3 regions of the Clostridium sp. ETTB3 genome follow, and region 1 is predicted to be linked to each of the others. Evidence: predicted binding sites of a transcription regulator. Region 1 holds the regulator's gene; each other region holds the start of a gene.

Region 1 (7,089 bases):
GAGAAATGGAAGAACAAGTTCTTGATAATATGGAAATTGAAAGAGAAAGAGGGATTACAATAAAATCTCAAGCAGCAAGACTTGTTTATAGACGTGAAGATGGTGAAGAGTATATATTAAATTTAATTGATACTCCAGGGCACGTAGACTTCACATATGAGGTTTCAAGAAGTTTAGCAGCTTGTGAGGGGGCACTTCTTGTAGTTGATGCAACACAAGGTATTGAAGCTCAAACTTTAGCAAATTGTTATCTTGCATTAGATAATGATTTAGAAATTGCACCTATTATTAATAAGATAGATTTACCATCTGCTAGACCAGATGAAGTAAAAGAAGAAATTGAAGATGTTATTGGTATTGAAGCAGAGGATGCACCAATGATTTCTGCAAAAACAGGTTTAAATGTTGAAGATGTACTTGAAACTATAATTGAAAAGATACCTGCACCAAATGGAGATGAAGAAGCTCCACTTAAAGCTTTAATATTTGATTCATATTATGACAGTTATAAGGGTGTTGTATGTTATGTAAGAATATTAGATGGTAAAGTTAAAGCAGGAACTAAAATAAAGCTTATGAATACAAATAAGGTTTATGATGTAGTTGAAGTAGGAGTGTTTACTCCAAAGCTATTCTCAACAGCTGAACTTATGGCTGGGGATGTTGGATATATAACAGCATCTATAAAAAATGTTGCTGATGCTAGAGTTGGGGATACTATTACAGAATCAGAAAGACCAACAGAACATGCATTACCAGGATATAAAAAAGCAGTACCAATGGTTTATTCAGGTATTTATCCAGTTGATGGAGCTAAGTATGATGAATTAAGAGAAGCATTAGAAAAATTACAAATAAATGATGCTGCATTAGATTTTGAACCAGAAACATCTATTGCATTAGGATTTGGGTTTAGATGTGGATTCCTTGGATTACTTCATATGGAAATAATTCAAGAAAGAATAGAAAGAGAATTTAACTTAGATATTATAACAACAGCTCCATCTGTTATATATAAAGTTACTAAAACAAATGGTGAAACTATAGATTTAACAAATCCAACTAATTTACCAGAACCAACAGAAATAGATTCTATGGAAGAGCCAATTGTTAAGGCATCTGTAATTGCACCAACTGAATATGTTGGAGCTATAATGGACTTATGTCAAGAAAGAAGAGGAGTTTATATAGATATGCAATACTTAGAAGAAACAAGAGTATGCATAAACTATGATATTCCATTAAATGAAATTGTTTATGACTTCTTTGATACTTTAAAATCAAGAACAAGAGGTTATGCTTCATTTGATTATGAATTTAAAGGATATACTAAAACAGAGCTTGTTAAGCTTGATATACTTTTAAATGGAGATATAGTTGATGCTTTATCAATGATTGTTCCAAAGGAAAGAGCATACCATAAGGGAAGAGGAATTGCAGAAAAACTTAAGGAAATTATTCCAAGACAAATGTTTGAAGTTCCAATTCAAGCTGCAGTAGGATCTAAGGTTATAGCTAGGGAAACTGTTAAAGCTATGAGAAAAGACGTACTTGCTAAATGTTATGGTGGAGATATTTCAAGAAAGAAGAAACTTCTTGAAAAGCAAAAAGAAGGTAAAAAGAGAATGAGACAAGTGGGATCTGTAGAGGTACCACAAGAAGCATTTATGGCTGTTCTTAAAGTTGATTAATATTAGGATGCTACATTTTGTAGCATCTTTTTTTCATAGATAAAAAATATAATAAATTTTACAAATTATTTATTGGATAGTTAAGCTGATAAATAAGTAATATTGAAAATAGGAGTAAAGTTAATGAAAGAAATTAGTTTATATGTACATATTCCATTTTGTAAGCAAAGATGTTTTTATTGTGATTTTCCAACATTTGCAGGAAAGGAAAAATATAGAGAAGAATATATAGATGCATTAATAAAAGAAATAAAAGAAAAGTGTTCTAATTATATAATAAAAACTATTTTTATTGGTGGAGGAACTCCATCTTATTTAGAAACTAAAGAGTTAGAAAAATTATTAAAGGTTATTAAAAATTTAAATTTATCAAAAGATATAGAATATTCCATGGAATGTAATCCAGGAACATTAACAAAAGAGAAATTAATGGTAATGAAAAAAAGTGGAGTTAATAGAATAAGTTTTGGATTACAATCTTGTAACAATAAATTATTAAAGGAAATAGGGCGTATACATACATTTGAAGAATTTTTAGAAAATTATAATTTAGCAAGAGATATTGGATTTGAAAATATAAATGTTGATTTAATGTATGGATTACCAAATTTAACAGTAGATTTATGGAAGGAGACATTAGAAAAAGTATGTGATTTAAGACCAGATCATATTTCTGCCTATAGTTTAATAATTGAAGAAGGAACTGCTTTTTATAGTTTATATAACAAAAATAAATTAAATTTACCTTCTGAAGATGATGAAAGAATAATGGATAAATTAACTAAGGATATATTAAAGGAAAGAGGATATCATCAATATGAAATATCTAACTTTTCTTTAAATGAAAAGGAATGTGAGCATAATAAGGTTTATTGGTCATTAAATGAATATATAGGTGTGGGAAGTGCAAGTAGTTCTTATATAAATGGAACAAGAATGGTAAATGAAAGTGATATAAATGAATATATAAAAAAGATAAATAATAATGAAAATACAATAGTTGAAGAGCATAAAAATTCTATAAATGATGAAATTGAAGAATTTATTTTTATGGGATTAAGAATGATATGCGGAATAGATTTAAAAATTTTTAATAAAAAATTTAATAAAGATATAAGAAGTATATATGATAAGGTGATTGAGAAAAATATAAAAGATGGTTTATTAATTTTAGAGGAAGATAAGATGTTTTTAACTTTAAAAGGATTGGAACTATCTAATTATGTAATGTCTGATTTTATATTAGAAAAGTGAAAAGTGAAATAGTGAGAAAATAGGAGTAATAAAGAGATGGGAAGAGATAATAAAGAAAAAATTAAATTATATAAAAAAATAGTTCAAAATTTAAAGAAATACGAAATTGACAAAAAAAACAAATAAGAATATATTGATATTGTAGTCATTAGCACTCTACTTTGATGAGTGCTAACAATAGGGGTGATAAAATGGCAATTGATGAAAGAAAGATAAAAATACTTCAAGCCATTATTAATGACTATATAGTAACAGGAGAACCTGTTGGATCTAGAACGATAGCTAAAAAGTATGACTTAGGTGTAGGATCTGCAACAATTAGAAATGAAATGGCAGATTTGGAGGAAATGGGCTATTTAGAACAGCCTCACACATCAGCAGGAAGAATTCCTTCTAGTAAGGGATATAGATTATATGTTGATAAGTTAATGGAAAGACCAAAGTTAAGTAGGGATGAAGAGCTTAGAATTAAGGAATATTTAATTAATTCAGCTATGCATGAAGTTGATACAATATTAAAAGAAGCTTGTGTTTTATTATCAGAATTAACAAACTTAACGTGTATAGTTCAAACACCATCTATGAAAAGAAGCTATATAAGATCATTACAATTAATAAGAATTGATGATTTTAATTTAATTATTGTAATTGCAACTGATAGTGGTGTTATAAAAAATCACAGAATTAAAGTTAATTCTATTACAAGTAATCAGGAGCTTCTTAGAATAAATGAAGTATTAAATTCAAGACTTAAAAATTTAACAATAGAAGCTATAAATTTAGAAGTTATTAATGAACTAAAAAATGAATTAGTTGGTTTCGATGATTTATTTAATGCGATACTTCCAGCTTTATATGATAGTTTAAATAATAATTCAAAATCTGACTTTGTAGTTGAAGGAACAACAAATCTTTTCAATTATCCAGAGTATAACGATATTGAAAAAGCAAAGGAAGTTCTTCAACTAATAAGTAATAAGGATTGTGTTATAGAACTATTAGAGAATAGTGGAGATATATCAATAAAAATTGGTGAGGAAAATTATATTCCAGAAGCTAAGGATTGTTCAGTTATAACAGCAGAATATTTTTTAGGCGGAAGACCTATTGGAAGTGTTGGATTGATTGGTCCGCAAAGAATAAATTATTCTAAAGTAGTTACTATAATGTCTCAAGTTATGAAAGAATTAAACAAAAGTCTTAAGGATCAAGAGTATTGAATGAGATGAGGTGTAAGGATGGAAGAAAACAAAGATTTTAAAGCTGAAGAAATAACTAAAGAAAATCAATCAGCTGTAGAAGAAAATGAACTTGTAACAGAAGATACAGAAGCTACTTCAAAAGAAGAAGCTGAAGAAATAGTTGAAGAATATACAGAAAATGATGATTTAGCTTTAATAGGAAAGATGAAAGATGAAAACAAAAAGCTTTCTAATGAAGTTGATGCTTTAAAAGAAAGATTACTTAGATTAACAGCTGAGTATGATAACTATAGAAAAAGAACAGCTAAAGAAAAGGAAGGAATATATACAGATGCTTGTACAGATGTATTAAAGGAAATACTTCCTGTAGCTGATAATTTAGAAAGAGCTATAGCAGTTGATGGAACTGTAGAAGATCTTAAAAAGGGAGTAGAGATGACAATAAAAGGATTCATAAACTCTTTAGAAAAATTAGGTGTAGAAGAAATTGATACAAATAATGGATTTGATCCGAATTTCCATCAAGCAATTTCGGTAGTTGAAGATGCAAATTTATCAACTAATGATATAGCCCAAGTATATCAAAAAGGATATAAAAGAGGAGATAAAGTAATCAGATATTCAATGGTTACTGTAGCAAAATAGTAAGTAAGTAAATTTACAATATATATGTAAAGTTCAAGGAGGAAATATATTATGGGAAAAATAATAGGTATTGATTTAGGTACAACAAACTCATGTGTAGCTGTAATGGAAGGTGGAGAACCAGTAGTAATCACTAACTCTGAAGGTGCTAGAACTACTCCATCAGTAGTTTCATTCCAAGCTAATGGTGAAAGATTAGTAGGACAAATTGCTAAAAGACAAGCAATTACAAATCCAGAACATACAATAATTTCTATAAAGAGAGAAATGGGAACTGATCACAAAACTCATGTTGATGATAAAGTTTATTCACCACAAGAAATATCAGCAATGATACTTCAAAAAATTAAAGCTGATGCAGAAGCATATTTAGGTGAACCTGTAACTCAAGCAGTTATAACTGTTCCAGCTTATTTTAATGATGCTCAAAGACAAGCAACTAAAGATGCTGGTAGAATAGCAGGATTAGAAGTATTAAGAATAATAAACGAACCAACTGCTGCTTCATTAGCTTATGGATTAGATAAGACTGACCATAGTGAAAAGATATTCGTTTATGACTTAGGTGGAGGTACATTTGACGTATCTATACTTGAATTAGGTGATGGTGTATTCGAAGTACTATCTACAAATGGAGATACTCACTTAGGTGGAGATGACTTTGACCAAAAAATCATTGATTATATAGCAAATGATTTTAAATCACAATATGGAATTGACTTAAGAAATGATAAGAGTGCAGTTCAAAGATTAAAAGAAGCAGCAGAAAAAGCTAAGATTGAATTATCTTCATCAATGCAAACAAATATAAACTTACCATTCATCACTGCTGATGCAACTGGTCCAAAGCACATTGATATGAACTTAACTAGAGCAAAATTCAATGAATTAACTCATGATTTAGTTCAAAGATCAATAGAACCAATGAAGAAAGCATTAAGTGATGCTGGATTATCAATTGGTCAAATTGATAAAGTTATATTAGTTGGTGGATCAACTAGAATACCTGCAGTTCAAGAAGCTGTTAAAAACTTTACAGGAAAAGAACCTTCAAAAGGAGTTAACCCAGATGAATGTGTAGCTATGGGTGCTGCAATTCAAGCAGGTGTATTAACTGGTGAAGTTAAAGATGTATTATTATTAGACGTTACACCATTAACATTAGGTATAGAAACTTTAGGTGGAGTTGCAACTCCATTAATTGAAAGAAATACAACTATTCCAGCTAAGAAGAGTCAAGTGTTCTCAACTGCTGCAGATGGTCAAACATCAGTTGAAATTCACGTTGTTCAAGGTGAAAGACAAATGGCAAGTGATAACAAGACTTTAGGTAGATTTACTTTATCAGGAATAGCTCCAGCTCCAAGAGGAATTCCTCAAATCGAAGTTACATTTGATATAGATGCTAACGGTATTGTTAAAGTATCTGCTATGGATAAGGGAACTGGTAAGGAAGCAAATATTACAATTACAGCTTCAACTAACCTTTCTGAAGAAGAAGTAGATAAGGCTGTAAAAGAAGCAGAAAAGTTTGCTGAAGAAGATAAGAAGAGAAAAGAATCAATTGAAACTAAAAATAATGCAGATCAATTAGCATATCAAACAGAAAAGCAATTAGAAGAGCTTGGAGACAAGGTTTCTGCTGATGATAAGGCTAAGATTACAGCAAAATTAGATGCATTAAAAGCTGTTAAAGATGGAGAAGATTTAGAAGCAATTAAGAAAGCAACTGAAGAATTAACTCAAGAATTCTATGCTATTTCTTCTAAGATGTATGCTGATGCACAAGGTGCAGCAGGTGCTCAAGGTGCAGGATTTGATCAAAATAATATGGGTGGAAATGCTGGTACAGGTGCAACACATGATGACAATGTTGTAGATGCTGATTTTGAAGTTAAAGATGATAAATAATATTTAATAACTAAAAAGGGGAGACAATTGTCGTCTTCCCTTTTTAAGAGTTAATGTATTTACGAAAAATGGTATAAATGATAATATAAATTAAGTGGAATATGAATAAGGTGGTGACTTTATAGATGGCAAATAAAGACTATTATGCTGTTCTTGGACTAGAAAAGGGTGCAAGTGATGATGAAATAAAAAGAGCCTTTAGAAAGCTAGCTATTAAATATCATCCTGATAAGAATCAAGGGAATAAGGAAGCAGAAGAAAAATTTAAGGATATAAATGAAGCATATCAAATACTTTCTGATCCAGAAAAGAAAGCAAGATATGATCAATATGGAACTGTAGATTTTGATGGAAGCGGATTTGGTTCAGGAGGATTTGGTGGCTTT
Region 2 (7,089 bases), 1.2 Mb from region 1:
TTAGGGGAAATAATGGATTAGCAGTAAAAAATAATGATCCATTATCTCAAGAGTTATATGATGATTTTATTGAAGTTTTAGATGAAAATGAAGTTTATTATGAAATTGTTCCTTATGCAATGAATGAAGAGGGTGTAATTGTTGGAAGTAGCGATCACATGTCATTTAGAAGGGCAAATGATGCTTCATTAATAATAGGGCAGGATGGAATTACAGAAATTGTACATACTGAAGATGATAATATGTCTATAGTTGATTGTAAATTAATTGAGAATATAAAAGATGCATTAGTTGATTTTATAATAAAAAATGATAATAAAATTTATTAAAGTTTTAAAACTAGATAAATTAAAGTTATTTTAAATAATTAGGAAAAAGTAGTAATGAAAAATTTGAACTACTCCTTGTTAAGTAGACAGGGAGCAGCTGAATTCAAAAAATCATTGCTACTTTTTTTATTAATTAATTAGTAAAAAAATAAATATTTGATGATTAGTGTTGAAGTTTATATGTAAAAATATTTATTAAGACATCATTAAATAGATGGAATAAATGGTAAAATATTGTATAATTAAAAGTGGTATACAATACAGGGGGAGTGGTGAGATGTTTAAGTTTGAAACTCAGCTTAAAAAATTAAAACATGAAGTGTTAACAGAAGTTGCAAGACTTGCAAAAAATGATGAAATTAGTTTAGAAAGTATTGAAAAGGTCCCTTATGAAGTTATTAAGGGGGATGTTGCACAATATAGATGTTGTGTTTATAAGGAAAGAGCTATTGTTTTAGAAAGGGCAAAGCTTGCTGCAGGATATTTAGCAAATGGTGATAATCCAGAACCGGATTTAATTGATATTAGACCAGATGAACAAATTATATATGTTATTGAGGCAGCATGTGATAGATGTCCTATAAATAAATTTAATGTAACAGATTCTTGTAGAAATTGTCTTGCTCATAGATGTCAAGAAGCATGTAATTTTGGGGCAATTACAATTGTTAATGGAAGAGCATATATAAATCAAGAGTTATGCAAGGAATGTGGTTCATGTAAAAAAGCATGTCCATATGATGCAATATCAGAAGTTATGAGACCCTGTAAGAGATCATGTCCAACAGGAGCATTAGATATTAATCCTAATGATAGACGAGCTATGATTAAGGAAGAATTATGTGTTAATTGTGGTTCTTGTATGAGAGCATGTCCTTTTGGAGCAATTTCAGATAAGAGCTTAATTGTTCCAGTTGCAAAGAGACTTGCAAGAAAGAGAAAAATGTATGCTGTAGTAGCGCCTGCAATAACAGGACAATTTGGTCCAACTATGAATTATGGTAAGATTAGAAATGCTATTAGAACATTAGGATTTGAAGAAATGATAGAAGCTGCATTAGGTGCAGATGCAGTAACTGTTCATGAAGCAAATGAATTTGTTGAAAGAATGAAAAGAGGAGATAAGTACATGACTAATTCTTGTTGTCCTGGATTCTTAAATTTTATTGAAAAGATTAATCCAACTGAAAAAGATAAAATTTCAGGAACTGTATCACCAATGGTTGCAGCTGCAAGATATATAAAGAAAAATGAACCAGATGCTAAAGTTGTATTTATAGGTCCTTGTACTGCTAAAAAAAGTGAAGCTGTTAGATTAGGAGTAAGTGATGCTGTTGATTATGTTTTAACATTTGAAGAATTACTTGCTTTGTTTGAAGCTTTTAATGTTAATCCATTTGAATGTGAAGAGGAAAATGTTAATGATGCATCTGTATTTGGAAGAAATTTTGGTGCTTCTGGAGGGTTAACTGCTGCTATTAAAAATTATATTGCTGATAGTGGTGTTGATGAAGTTGAATTTAAACCAATACCAACATCAGGACTTGACTGTAAGAAAACTATGATGCTTGCTAAGGTAGGAAGACTTCCAGGAAACTTTATTGAAGGAATGATGTGTGAAGGTGGATGTATAAATGGTGCGGGTGTAATTGCACCACCAATGAGAGCTAAAGTTGCATTTACTAAAATAAATAATGGAACTACTATAAAGTCTGTACTTAAAAATAAAACTCTTGAGGAGTTTGAAGGAGTAAATTTAGAAAGAGAATCTGATTTAGAAAAATAATTTTAAGATATTAAATTTTTATAAATTTAAACTAAATACTGTATTTTACAACTAAATAAAATATTAATATATTAGTAGTAAAAGTAATAGTAAGAAAAATAATGGAAAACAAAGTAAATTAAAAATAAATTAGTCTAATTAGTAATATTTGGCCTTAGTAAGGTAATAATATAGAAAGTAATTGTTGAAAGATTACTTTATAAATTATATTATAAATATAAAGGTATTAGCACTCTATATTAGTGAGTGCTAAAAAAAAATATAGGAGGGTTTATTTATGAATATAAGACCATTAGGTGATAGAGTAGTAATAAAAAAATTAGAAGCGGAAACAACAACAAAAAGTGGGATAGTTTTAACTGGAAGTGCTAAGGAACAACCACAAGAAGCTACAGTTGTTGCAATAGGACCAGGGGCATTAGTTGAAGGAAAGAGAGTGCCTATGGATGTTGAAGTTGGAAATAAAGTATTATATTCAAAGTATGCTGGAACAGATGTAAAGGTTGAAGGCGAAGAATATATTATATTAAAACAAGACGATATACTAGCAATAGTAGAGTAATTTATTAGGAGGTAATTTTTTATGGCAAAGATGATACAATTTGGTGAAGAAGCTAGAAGAGCAATGCAAGTTGGTGTTGATAAACTTGCTGATACAGTAAAGGTAACTTTAGGACCTAAAGGAAGAAATGTAGTTTTAGATAAGAAATTTGGTTCACCACTTATTACTAATGATGGTGTTTCAATAGCAAGAGAAATAGAATTAGAAGATCCATATGAAAATATGGGAGCTCAGCTAGTAAAAGAAGTTGCAACAAAAACTAATGATGTTGCAGGTGATGGTACTACAACAGCTACTCTTTTAGCTCAAGCTATTATAAGAGAAGGGTTAAAAAATGTAACTGCTGGTGCAAATCCTATGTTACTTAGAAATGGTATAAGAATGGCAGTTGAAGAAGCTGTTAAGGGAATATTAGAAATATCTAAGCCTGTTAATGGTAAAGAGGATATAGCTAGAGTTGCTGCTATTTCAGCTGCAGATGATGAAATAGGTAAGCTTATTTCAGATGCTATGGAAAAGGTAGGAAATGAAGGGGTTATTACTGTTGAAGAATCTAAATCAATGGGAACTGAATTAGATGTAGTTGAAGGTATGCAATTTGATAGAGGATATATTTCTCCTTACATGGTAACTGATACAGAAAAGATGGAAGCAGTTTTAGATAATCCACTTATATTAATAACTGATAAAAAGATAAGTAATATACAAGAAATATTACCTGTATTAGAGCAAATAGTTCAAGCTGGTAAGAAGTTATTAATAATAGCTGAAGATATTGAAGGAGAAGCAATGGCTACATTAGTAGTTAATAAATTAAGAGGAACATTTAACTGTGTAGCTGTTAAAGCACCTGGATTTGGTGATAGAAGAAAAGAAATGCTTCAAGATATAGCTATATTAACTGGTGGTCAAGTAATTTCTGAAGAATTAGGAAGAGACTTAAAGGAAACTACTATAGATATGCTAGGCCAAGCAGAAAGTGTTAAAATCACTAAGGAAAATACTACAATAGTAAATGGTAAGGGTGATAGTAATGCTATCAAGGAAAGAATTGGTCAAATAAAAACTCAAATAGAAGAAACTACTTCAGAATTTGACAAAGAAAAATTACAAGAAAGATTAGCTAAGCTTGCTGGTGGTGTTGCAGTAATTAAGGTTGGAGCTGCTACAGAAACTGAGCTTAAGGAAAGAAAACTTAGAATAGAAGATGCTTTAGCTGCTACTAAGGCTGCTGTTGAAGAGGGTATAGTACCAGGTGGTGGAACTGCTTATGTTAATGTAATCAATAAGATTGCAGAATTAAAATCTGATGTTGCTGATACTCAAGTTGGTATCAATATTATAGTTAGAGCATTAGAAGAACCAATGAGACAAATTTCTACTAATGCAGGACTTGAGGGTTCTGTAATTATTGAAAAAGTTAAGAATAGTGATGCAGGAATGGGATATGATGCATTACATGATGAATATGTAAATATGATTAAGGCAGGAATTGTTGACCCAACTAAAGTTACAAGAAGTGCACTTCAAAATGCTGCTTCTGTAGCATCTACATTCTTAACAACTGAAGCTGCAGTTGTAGATATACCAGAAAAAGAAGCTCCAATGCCAGGTGCACCAGGAATGGGTGGAATGGACGGAATGTATTAATTTAAATAAAAATTAATATTTAAAATAAGGTTGATATTAACTTAAATAGTGTTAGTGTCAACCTTATTTTTATTTTTTTGTTTTATTATTTTAAGAATGGTTATAATATAAAAAAAATAATAAAACTAATGATAAAAAATTTGTGAGGTTATTTTTAGGAGGAATAATGGAAATCTTTTTTATTATAATTTTAGGGTTGGTAATAGGAAGTTTTTTAAATGTATGTATTTATAGGATAGCAAGTGAAAAATCAATTGTGTTTCCAGCATCACATTGTACTAAATGTGGATATGAATTAAGGAAAGTAGATTTAATTCCAGTAGTGAGTTATATTTTTTTAAAAGGAAAGTGTAGAAATTGCAATGAAAAAATTTCAATTCAATATCCTATGATTGAGGTGTTAAATGCAATTTTATATTTATTAATTTATTTTAAATTTGGATTTACATTAAATTTATTTAAGTTTTGTTTATTTATTTCACTTTTAATAGTAATAGGAATGATTGATTTGCAAACTAAATATGTTTATAATTCAACAATTATTTTTGGAGTAATATTTGGAGTATTATTTGCATTATTAAATTCGAGTGAAAGTGGAGTTATACAATTAGATTATATACTTGGAGCATTTATAGGATTTGGAGTTATATATTTTATAGTGCTTTTAACACAAGGAATGGGAAAGGGTGATATTGATATTTCTTTTATATGTGGATTATTTTTAGGTGAAAGAGGAATTATAGTTACCTTATTCTTAGCAATAGTTTTATGTGGAGTAGTAGCATTAGTAATTTTATTTTTAAATTTAAAAGATAAAAAGGATGAAATTGCTTTTGGACCATATTTAGCAATTGGTGCGACAGTAGCTTGCTTATATGGAAGTACCTTAGAAAATATTTATTTAAGTATGTTTTAATTTATTATATTGACAATGGAAATTTCATAAATTATAATAATAAAAAATGAAAAAACACGAATAATAAAATGACTCATATAAACCTTGGATATGGCAGGGTGTTTCTACTGAAAACCTTAAATTTTCATCTATGAGTGAATTTGATATATTTACTTATATACGAATAATATATAGGTTGAATGCATATTAATGTTCACTTGTAAATAATGAACTTAATATGCTTTTTTATTTTGGTTAAGCTTCATAATTAGTAATTACATATAAAATAAATTTATTAAATATATAGATAAAAATAAGTATGGTAGGAGAGTGTAGAAATGGCAAGAATATTAAAAACAGCGTATACATTTGATGATGTATTATTAGTACCAAATAAATCGGAAATTTTACCAAATCAAGTTTCATTAAAAACTAAATTAACAAAAAAAATAACATTAAATATACCGTTAATGAGTGCAAGTATGGATACAGTTACTGAATCTAAAATGGCAATTGCAATGGCTAGAGAAGGCGGAATTGGAATAATACACAAAAATATGACCATTGAAGATCAAGCTAAAGAAGTTGATAAGGTAAAAAGACAGGAAAATGGGGTAATAACAGACCCGATATTTTTAAATGAAGATCATACTGTAAGAGAAGCATTAGAATTAATGTCTCAATATAGAATTTCTGGTGTTCCAGTAACAAGGGGAACTAAGCTAGTTGGAATAATAACTAATAGAGATATAGTTTTTGAAACAAATTATGACAAGATAGTATCGCATGTTATGACTAAAAGTCCATTAATAACTGCTCCAGAAGGAACTACATTAGAAGAAGCTTTAGAAATATTAAAAAAACACAAAATAGAAAAATTACCTTTAGTTGATTCTGAAAATAATTTGAAAGGGCTTATAACAATAAAAGATATAGAAAAAGTTAGGGCTTATCCAAATGCAGCAAAAGACTCAAGGGGCAGATTACTTTGTGGAGCGTCTGTTGGAGTAACTAATGATATGATGGAAAGAGTTGATGCATTAGTTAATGCACAAGTAGATGTTATTACATTAGATACCGCACATGGTCATTCAAAGGGAGTTATTGATGGTGTTAAAAAAATAAAATCTAAGTATCCTGAACTTCAAGTAATTGCTGGTAATGTTGCAACAGCAGAAGCTACAAGAGATTTAATAGAAGCAGGTGCTGATTGTGTAAAGGTTGGTATAGGACCAGGTTCAATTTGTACGACTAGAATAGTTGCAGGTGTAGGAGTTCCACAGTTAACTGCAGTTATGGATTGTGCAGAAGAAGGAAGAAAATATGGAATTCCAGTAATTGCTGATGGAGGACTTAAATATTCAGGAGATATAGTAAAGGCGTTAGCTGGTGGAGCATCTGTATGTATGATGGGATCAATGCTTGCTGGATGTGAAGAGGCTCCAGGTGAAATGGAAATATATCAAGGAAGAAGTTATAAAGTTTATAGAGGAATGGGTTCTTTAGGAGCTATGGCAAAAGGTTCTTCTGATAGGTATTTCCAAAATGGAACTAAGAAATTTGTTCCAGAGGGTGTTGAAGGAAGAGTTGCATATAAGGGTCCAGTAGCTGATACATTATACCAATTAATTGGAGGAATAAAGTCAGGTATGGGATACCTAGGGGCTCCAACTTTAGAAAATTTATTTGAAAATGCAGGATTTGTTGTTCAAACAGCATCAGGAATAAGAGAAAGTCATCCACATGATATAAATATTACTAAAGAAGCACCAAATTATAGTGTAAGAGAAAACTAGAAAATAGTTAGAAGTTAGTGGCAAGTGATAAGTGATAAGTTAAGGAAAAAATTCAGATTGTGCTGAATTTT
Region 3 (7,089 bases), 600 kb from region 1:
AATGGTTATATTGATATTTATCTTCCCGATTTCAAATATTTTGATGATAAATATTCTATTAAATATTCTAAAATCAAAGGATATTCAAAAAATGTAATTGAAATTATTTCAGAAATGATTAAACAAGTTGGTGAGCCTGTATTTGATGAAAATAATATAATGAAAAAAGGTGTAATTGTAAGACATTTAATGTTACCTGGATTATTATTTGATTCTAAAAAGGTTATAGATTCAATTTATAATAATTTTGGAGATCATGTATTTATTTCTTTAATGAATCAATACACTCCATTATATAACGCAAAAGATTATCCAGAAATCAACAAATCTGTGAATCCTAAATTATATGATTCTTTAATAAATTATGCATTATCTATTGGTGTAAAAAATGGATTTATTCAAGGTGGGGGAACTGATACAGAAGAGTTTGTACCTGATTTTAATAATAAAGGTGTTTAAAGGGATAGATTAAACTATCCCTACCTTACTTACTACACCATCAATTATTTGTTTTCTCTTTTGATTTAAGTAATCTCCATAATATTGTTCTTGTTCATCTAAATCAGATATATTTTCAATATTAACTATACTTGATAAGAGTAATTTATTTATATCAAGTCTATAAGTTCTATTTATTCCTGCATATATCTTATTATATTCTTCTAATCCTCTAGTTTTTTTATATTTTCTTATTAAAGAATCTAAAGAAGTATCATATTTTTTTATTTTATATACAATAGAATTTAAAGTAGTTGATTTATTCTTTAAAAAATGCTTTTCATAAGCTTGTTTACATTTAATTAATTCATCAATAGTATAGTCTGAATTTTCAATTGTAAACTTTATACTGTCTCCATTAAAAGCCATCTCTAAAATATTATTTATAATATCACTATTAGATTTACTATATAATTTTTTATCAGCACCTATAATTTCAAGCCCTTTTTTTAATTGATTTATCTTTTCATTTAATAAATTTTCATTTATACTCATACTCATCCTCCAACATTATTCAAATTTTCATTAGTTATAATTTTATGGTTCTACAAGCTTGATTATACAAGATAATAATAGTGATTGTAAAACTTATTTGTTCAATGAATATAAATTATTACTAAAAAACAATTAGAAAAAATTCTAAAGGTGAAATTAAAGAAATTAGCGTTAAATTTAAATATTAATAATAAAATAAGAGGGTGTATGCAGAAAATAGCATATACCCTCTTATTAAATTTAATTACTTCATTAACTTGCAAATATCATTAGTAAATTCTACTGGATCTGAAATGCTTAATCCTTCAATTAATAAAGCTTGATTATATAAAAGGTTAGTATATAAACTTAATTTATCTTTATCATGCTCATAAGCATCTTTTAATACTTTAAATACTTCATGATTAGCATTTACTTCAAGAACCTTATCAGCTTTTATGCCTTGAGAATTAGGCATTTGATTTAATACTTTTTCCATTTCAATTGATAAATCACCTTCATTTGATAAGCATACAGGATGGTTTTTTAATCTTTTAGAAATCTTAACTGCACTAATTTTACCCTTTAAAATTTCTTTCATTGATTCAAATAATACCTTATTTTCTGCATCATTTTCCTCTTCCTTTAATTCCGCATCATTATTTTCAATACCTAAATCACTACTTGAAACTGACTTAAATTCTTTTTCTTTATACTGCATTAATATCTTAATAGCAAACTCATCAATATCATCAGTAAAGTATAAGATTTCGTACCCCTTATCTAATAATAACTCTGTTTGAGGAAGTTTTTCTATTCTATCAATAGATTCACCAACTGCATAATAAATATATTTTTGATCTTCTGACATTCTTGTTACATATTCATCTAAAGTAACCATCTTCTTTTCTTTTGATGAATAAAACATTAATAAATCCTGAAGTACATCTTTTTCAGCCCCAAAATTATCATATACACCAAACTTAAGAGTTCTTCCAAATGAATTATAGAATTTTTCATAATTTTCTCTATCATTTTTAAGCATTTTTTCAAGCTCATTTTTAATTTTATTTTTAATATTTTTAGCTATAAATCTTAATTGCCTATCATGTTGTAAGATTTCTCTTGAAATATTTAAAGATAAGTCTTCAGAGTCAACTATACCTTTAACAAATCCAAAATAATCAGGTAATAAATCAGAACACTTATTCATAATCATTACACCATTAGAATAAAGTTCTAAGCCTTTTTCATAATCCTTTGTATAGAAATCATAAGGCATGCTTTCTGGAATATATAAAATTGCATTATAGCTAATTGTTCCATCAACACTTAAATGAATATGCTTTAATGGTTTATCAAATCCATAATGTTTTTCTTTATAGAAATTATCATAATCTTCTGTAGTAAGCTCATTTTTATTTTTTCTCCAAATAGGAACCATGCTATTTACTACTTTTTCTTCAATAACATCTTCATATTCATTTTCTGAACCTTCTTTAAGTTTTCTCTCAGTTAAATCCATTTTGATTGGGTAACGTATGAAATCAGAATATTTTTTTATTAATGCTTTAATTTTATATTCTTCTAAATATTCATCAAAGTTTTCATCTTCATTATTTTCTTTAACGTGTAAAATAATATCTGTTCCCACAGATTCCTTAGAACATGGTTCTATTGCATATCCATCAACTCCTGATGATTCCCACTTATAAGCCTCATTACTTTCAAATGCCTTACTTATAACAGTAACTTTATCAGCAATTAAAAATGAAGAATAAAAACCTACACCAAATTGTCCTATAATATCATAACCATCTTTAATTTCATTTTCTTTTTTGAATTTTAATGAACCACTTTTAGCAATAACTCCTAAATTATCATCTAATTCTTCCTTTGTCATTCCTATTCCAGTATCACTTATTTTTATTGTTCTAGAAGCTTTATCTAGAGATATTTTAATAAAATAATTATCTTTATTAAAGCTTATGCTATCATCTACTAAAGCTTTATAATATATTTTATCAATTGCATCACTTGCATTTGATATAAGCTCTCTTAAGAAGATCTCTCTATGTGTGTAAATTGAATTAATCATTAAATCTAATAATCTCTTAGATTCTGCTTTAAATTGTTTTGTTTCCATAAAATTCTCTCCTTTTTAATCTAAAAAGTAATTATTAGCACTCTGCATTAACGAGTGCTAACACTCTAATAATTATTTTACTACCTAAAAATATATTGTCAATAGTATTAATAAACTATTTACAAAAAAGTAAAATTATAATTAATTTTTTAAAATAAGAAAAGCCATATTAGATATAAAACTTATTCTATTTTTATATCTAATATGGTGTTTTATACTATTCAACTTTTAATATTTTATTACTAAAAGCAGGTATATTAAGTTGTAGTTTGTTATTAAAAGTAGTAAAATGTTCATTTGTATTTTTTAAATTAATTAATGATTTGTTGCTAAAAGGTACATTGAATTCAAGAATTTCATCTTTATCATCAAGATTTAATACTACTAATATCCATTTATCATTATAGCAACGTCCAAATATAAATTGCTTATTTTTAACTAAAATTTCTTTATAGTTTCCGTGAGTTAACTCTATATTAGACTTTCTAATTGAAATTAATTGAGAAATTTCCTTTTCTATTTTTTTTGCAAATTCATTATTTTCATATTTTTCAAGAAAAATCTCTGGTCTAAGATTTAAGTCTGTAATTTTTCTATCTCCTTCAATTCCCCATTCACTTCCATAATAAATTGATGGAACTCCAGGAATAGTAAATAGTATTGTATAAATATTATTTAAATATTTTTTATTTGCTACCATGGTAGCAATTCTATTTACATCATGATTATCTACGAAGTTGTATAAATTTATATTCTTATAAATACCATAATCACCAAATTCTCTATTCAATGAATAAGCAATTTCAAAGTAATTTTTATCATTATGCCCTGAATATAATCCTTTATATAATTCATAATTAGTTGCAGAATGAAGCATTTCAGGAGAAACAATAGTATTATAATCTCCATGTATCATTTCACCCATTAACCAAAAGTTTTTCTTAAAAGAATCAGTTTTTTTACGTAATTCTCTTATAAAATTTTTTTCTAATAAGTAAGCAACATCTAATCTTATTCCATCTATATCAAATTCATCAATCCATGTTTTTACAACAGTAAATAAATAATTTTTAACTTCAGGATTATATAAATTTAATTTAACCAAATCATAATGTCCTTCCCAACCTTCATAATAAAAGCCATCATTATAATGACTATTGCCATTAAAATTAATATTGAACCAAGAGGAATAAATAGAATTTGATTTTTTATTTCGAACATCTTTAAAAGCCCAAAAATCCCGTCCTACATGATTAAAAACTCCATCTAAAATTACACTTATATTATTTTCATGTAATTTAAAAACTAATTTTTTAAAATCATCATTTGTACCCAAGCGATTATCTATTTTTAGGTAATCAATTGTATCATAACCATGATAAGTTGATTGAAAAAGCGGCCCAAAATAAATTGAGTTTATCCCTAAGTCGTTAAAGTGATTTATCCAATTTTTATCAATTTTATTTAATCCAAGATTTTTGGTGGATTTTTCTTTGTTATTTATTACTCCACAAAACCCTAGAGGATATATATGATAAAATATTGCATCCTTTATTGAATTTGTCATTTTATAACCTCCTAAAATCAATTACAATAATCATAAAATTTAATTTATACCATATAATATATAATATAAAAAAACTCATAATATTCTCCTATAGTTGCTATTAATTAATATTACAATAATGTTAAAATTTTGTAATATTAATTTTTTTAAAATTAAAGTGTATAAAACGAAAAAACTGGTAATAATTATTAATGTAGATACATTTTGTATGTTGAGCTACACATACCTCTGTATAATTACCTTAAAATAAAGAAGCAAGTTATTAAATTTAACTTGCTTCTTTAAATATATATTTAATTAAAAAAATTTTCTATATCTATTATATCTTTTTTCTAAAAGATCATTTATATCAAGTGATTTTAAATTATTAATTTCAACTATTAAAGAACTTTTTAATTCTTTAACAACTGATTTTATATCATTTTGAGCTCCACCAGAAGGCTCAGTTATTATTTTTTCAATTATACCCTTATTAAGTAAATCGTAAGAAGTTATTCCCATTATTTCAGTAACTTCCTTTGCTTTAGATGAATCCTTTAATAATATAGATGCAAAACCTTCAGGTGATAAAATAGAATAAACTGAATTTTCTAAAGCCCATACTTTATCACCACAAGCTAGAGCAATTGCACCTCCACTTCCACCTTCACCTATTATAATTGAAATTATAGGAACTTTAACTCTTGCAATTTCAAATAGATTTCTTGCAATTGCTTCACCTTGGCCACGCTCTTCTGCTTCTACTCCACAATAAGCTCCTGATGTGTTAATAAAACAAATTACTGGTCTATTAAACTTTTCAGCTTCCTTAATCAATCTAAGAGATTTCCTATATCCCTCTGGATAGGGAGAACCAAAATTTCGTTCCATGTTTTCTTTTAAATTTTTGCCTTTTTGAATTCCTATTATAGTAACAGGGATTTTATCTAAAAAGCCTATTCCACCTATTATAGATTTATCATCTCCATATTTCCTATCTCCATGTAATTCAAAAAAATTGTCAAAAATTAACTTTATATATTCTTCTGCATTTGGTCGTTCAAGCATTCTTGCAATAGAAAGTCTATCCCATGCCTTAATTGTCTTGGTCAATAAAGTCACCTCCTATAGGCTTATGAAGCTCTAATAATAATGAAAGTACTCCTTTCATTTCTTCTCTTTTTACTATATTATCAACAAAACCTTTTTCTAATAAAAACTCAGCGCTTTGAAAGTTATCAGGAAGCTTTTCTTTAATTGTACCTTCTATTACTCTTCTCCCCGCAAATCCAACTAAAGATTTAGGTTCAGATAAAATTATATCCCCAAGCATTGCAAAGCTTGCTGTTACTCCACCTGTAGTAGGATCAGTAAGTACTGTTATATAAAGTAATCCAGCTTCATTGAGTTTAGCTAATGCTGAACTAACCTTTGCCATTTGCATTAATGATAAAATTCCTTCTTGCATTCTAGCACCACCTGAAGCAGTAAATATTATTATTGGTAATTTTTCTTCAATAGCTTTTTCAATTGCTAATGTAATTTTTTCACCAACAACAGTTCCCATACTTCCCATCATAAAATGGGAATCCATTACACAAATCATTGCAGTATTACCGTTAATTAAGCATTTTCCAGTTACTACTGCTTCTGTAAGTGCAGATATATTCTTATTTTTATTTAGTTTTTTTTCATAACCTGGAAAATTCATAGGATTATTACTTTCCATATTTTTGTTAAACTCTATAAATGATCCTTCATCACAAGTAAATCGTAATCTATCATAAGCAGATAATCTAAAATTACTACCGCAATTATTACAAATAAAATAATTATTTTCTAAATACTTTTTATACAATATTTTCCCACAGTAATCACATTTAACCCAAGCTCCATCAGGTACTATTGGAATATACTTATTATCAATAGAAGAAATATTAATTACTCCATAGTTTTTCTTTTTAAAAATTTTCATAATATCACCAACTTACAGTTTAAATTCCTTGCTTATAAAACTTGTATCATAAGTTCCTAAGCGGAATGCTTGATTTTTTAATATACTTATCTGAAATTCTATATTAGTATTTATTCCTTCTATAACAAATTCATCTAATGCACGGAGCATCTTTTTTATTGCTTCATCTCTTGATTTACCATGGACTATTAATTTAGCAATCATAGAATCATAATTAGGAGGAATTGTATATCCGTTATAAACAGCAGTATCAACCCTAACGCCATTTCCACCAGGTAGATTTAAAAATTTAATTTTACCAGGAGATGGAGCAAATCCTAATTTAGGATTTTCAGCATTAATTCTACATTCTATTGAATGACCATAAATTTTAATATTATCTTGAGTTAAAGAAAGTTCCATTCCATTTGCAATATTCAACTGTTCTTTAACTATATCCACTGAAGTTAC

The links. Region 1 encodes HrcA, which represses chaperone genes, less so after heat shock. Its sites were predicted from a motif close to TGTTAGCACTCNNNNNNNNNGAGTGCTAACA; they were not measured.
Region 2: the regulator HrcA is predicted to act here: its motif matches at 2,340-2,370, upstream of groES (co-chaperone GroES).
Region 3: the regulator HrcA is predicted to act here: its motif matches at 3,151-3,181, upstream of htpG (molecular chaperone HtpG).

The regions. Positions count from the first base shown of each region.
Region 1 covers NZ_CP199832.1:2,002,505-2,009,593, reverse strand. Annotated here, with positions in the region: gene lepA (translation elongation factor 4) at 1-1,691, shown strand, start outside; gene hemW (radical SAM family heme chaperone HemW) at 1,815-2,945, shown strand; gene hrcA (heat-inducible transcriptional repressor HrcA) at 3,137-4,165, shown strand; gene grpE (nucleotide exchange factor GrpE) at 4,184-4,792, shown strand; gene dnaK (molecular chaperone DnaK) at 4,844-6,703, shown strand; gene dnaJ (molecular chaperone DnaJ) at 6,829-7,089, shown strand, end outside.
Region 2 covers NZ_CP199832.1:386,425-393,513, forward strand. Annotated here, with positions in the region: gene ACUN06_RS01850 (M28 family metallopeptidase) at 1-329, shown strand, start outside; gene ACUN06_RS01855 (4Fe-4S dicluster domain-containing protein) at 607-2,115, shown strand; gene groES (co-chaperone GroES) at 2,393-2,677, shown strand; gene groL (chaperonin GroEL) at 2,699-4,327, shown strand; gene ACUN06_RS01870 (prepilin peptidase) at 4,494-5,243, shown strand; purine riboswitch at 5,297-5,394, shown strand; gene guaB (IMP dehydrogenase) at 5,561-7,018, shown strand.
Region 3 covers NZ_CP199832.1:1,402,175-1,409,263, forward strand. Annotated here, with positions in the region: gene ACUN06_RS06845 (radical SAM protein) at 1-459, shown strand, start outside; gene ACUN06_RS06850 (hypothetical protein) at 469-993, opposite strand; gene htpG (molecular chaperone HtpG) at 1,238-3,118, opposite strand; gene ACUN06_RS06860 (alpha-amylase family glycosyl hydrolase) at 3,336-4,685, opposite strand; gene ACUN06_RS06865 (acetyl-CoA carboxylase carboxyltransferase subunit alpha) at 4,983-5,732, opposite strand; gene accD (acetyl-CoA carboxylase, carboxyltransferase subunit beta) at 5,761-6,639, opposite strand; gene ACUN06_RS06875 (acetyl-CoA carboxylase biotin carboxylase subunit) at 6,652-7,089, opposite strand, start outside.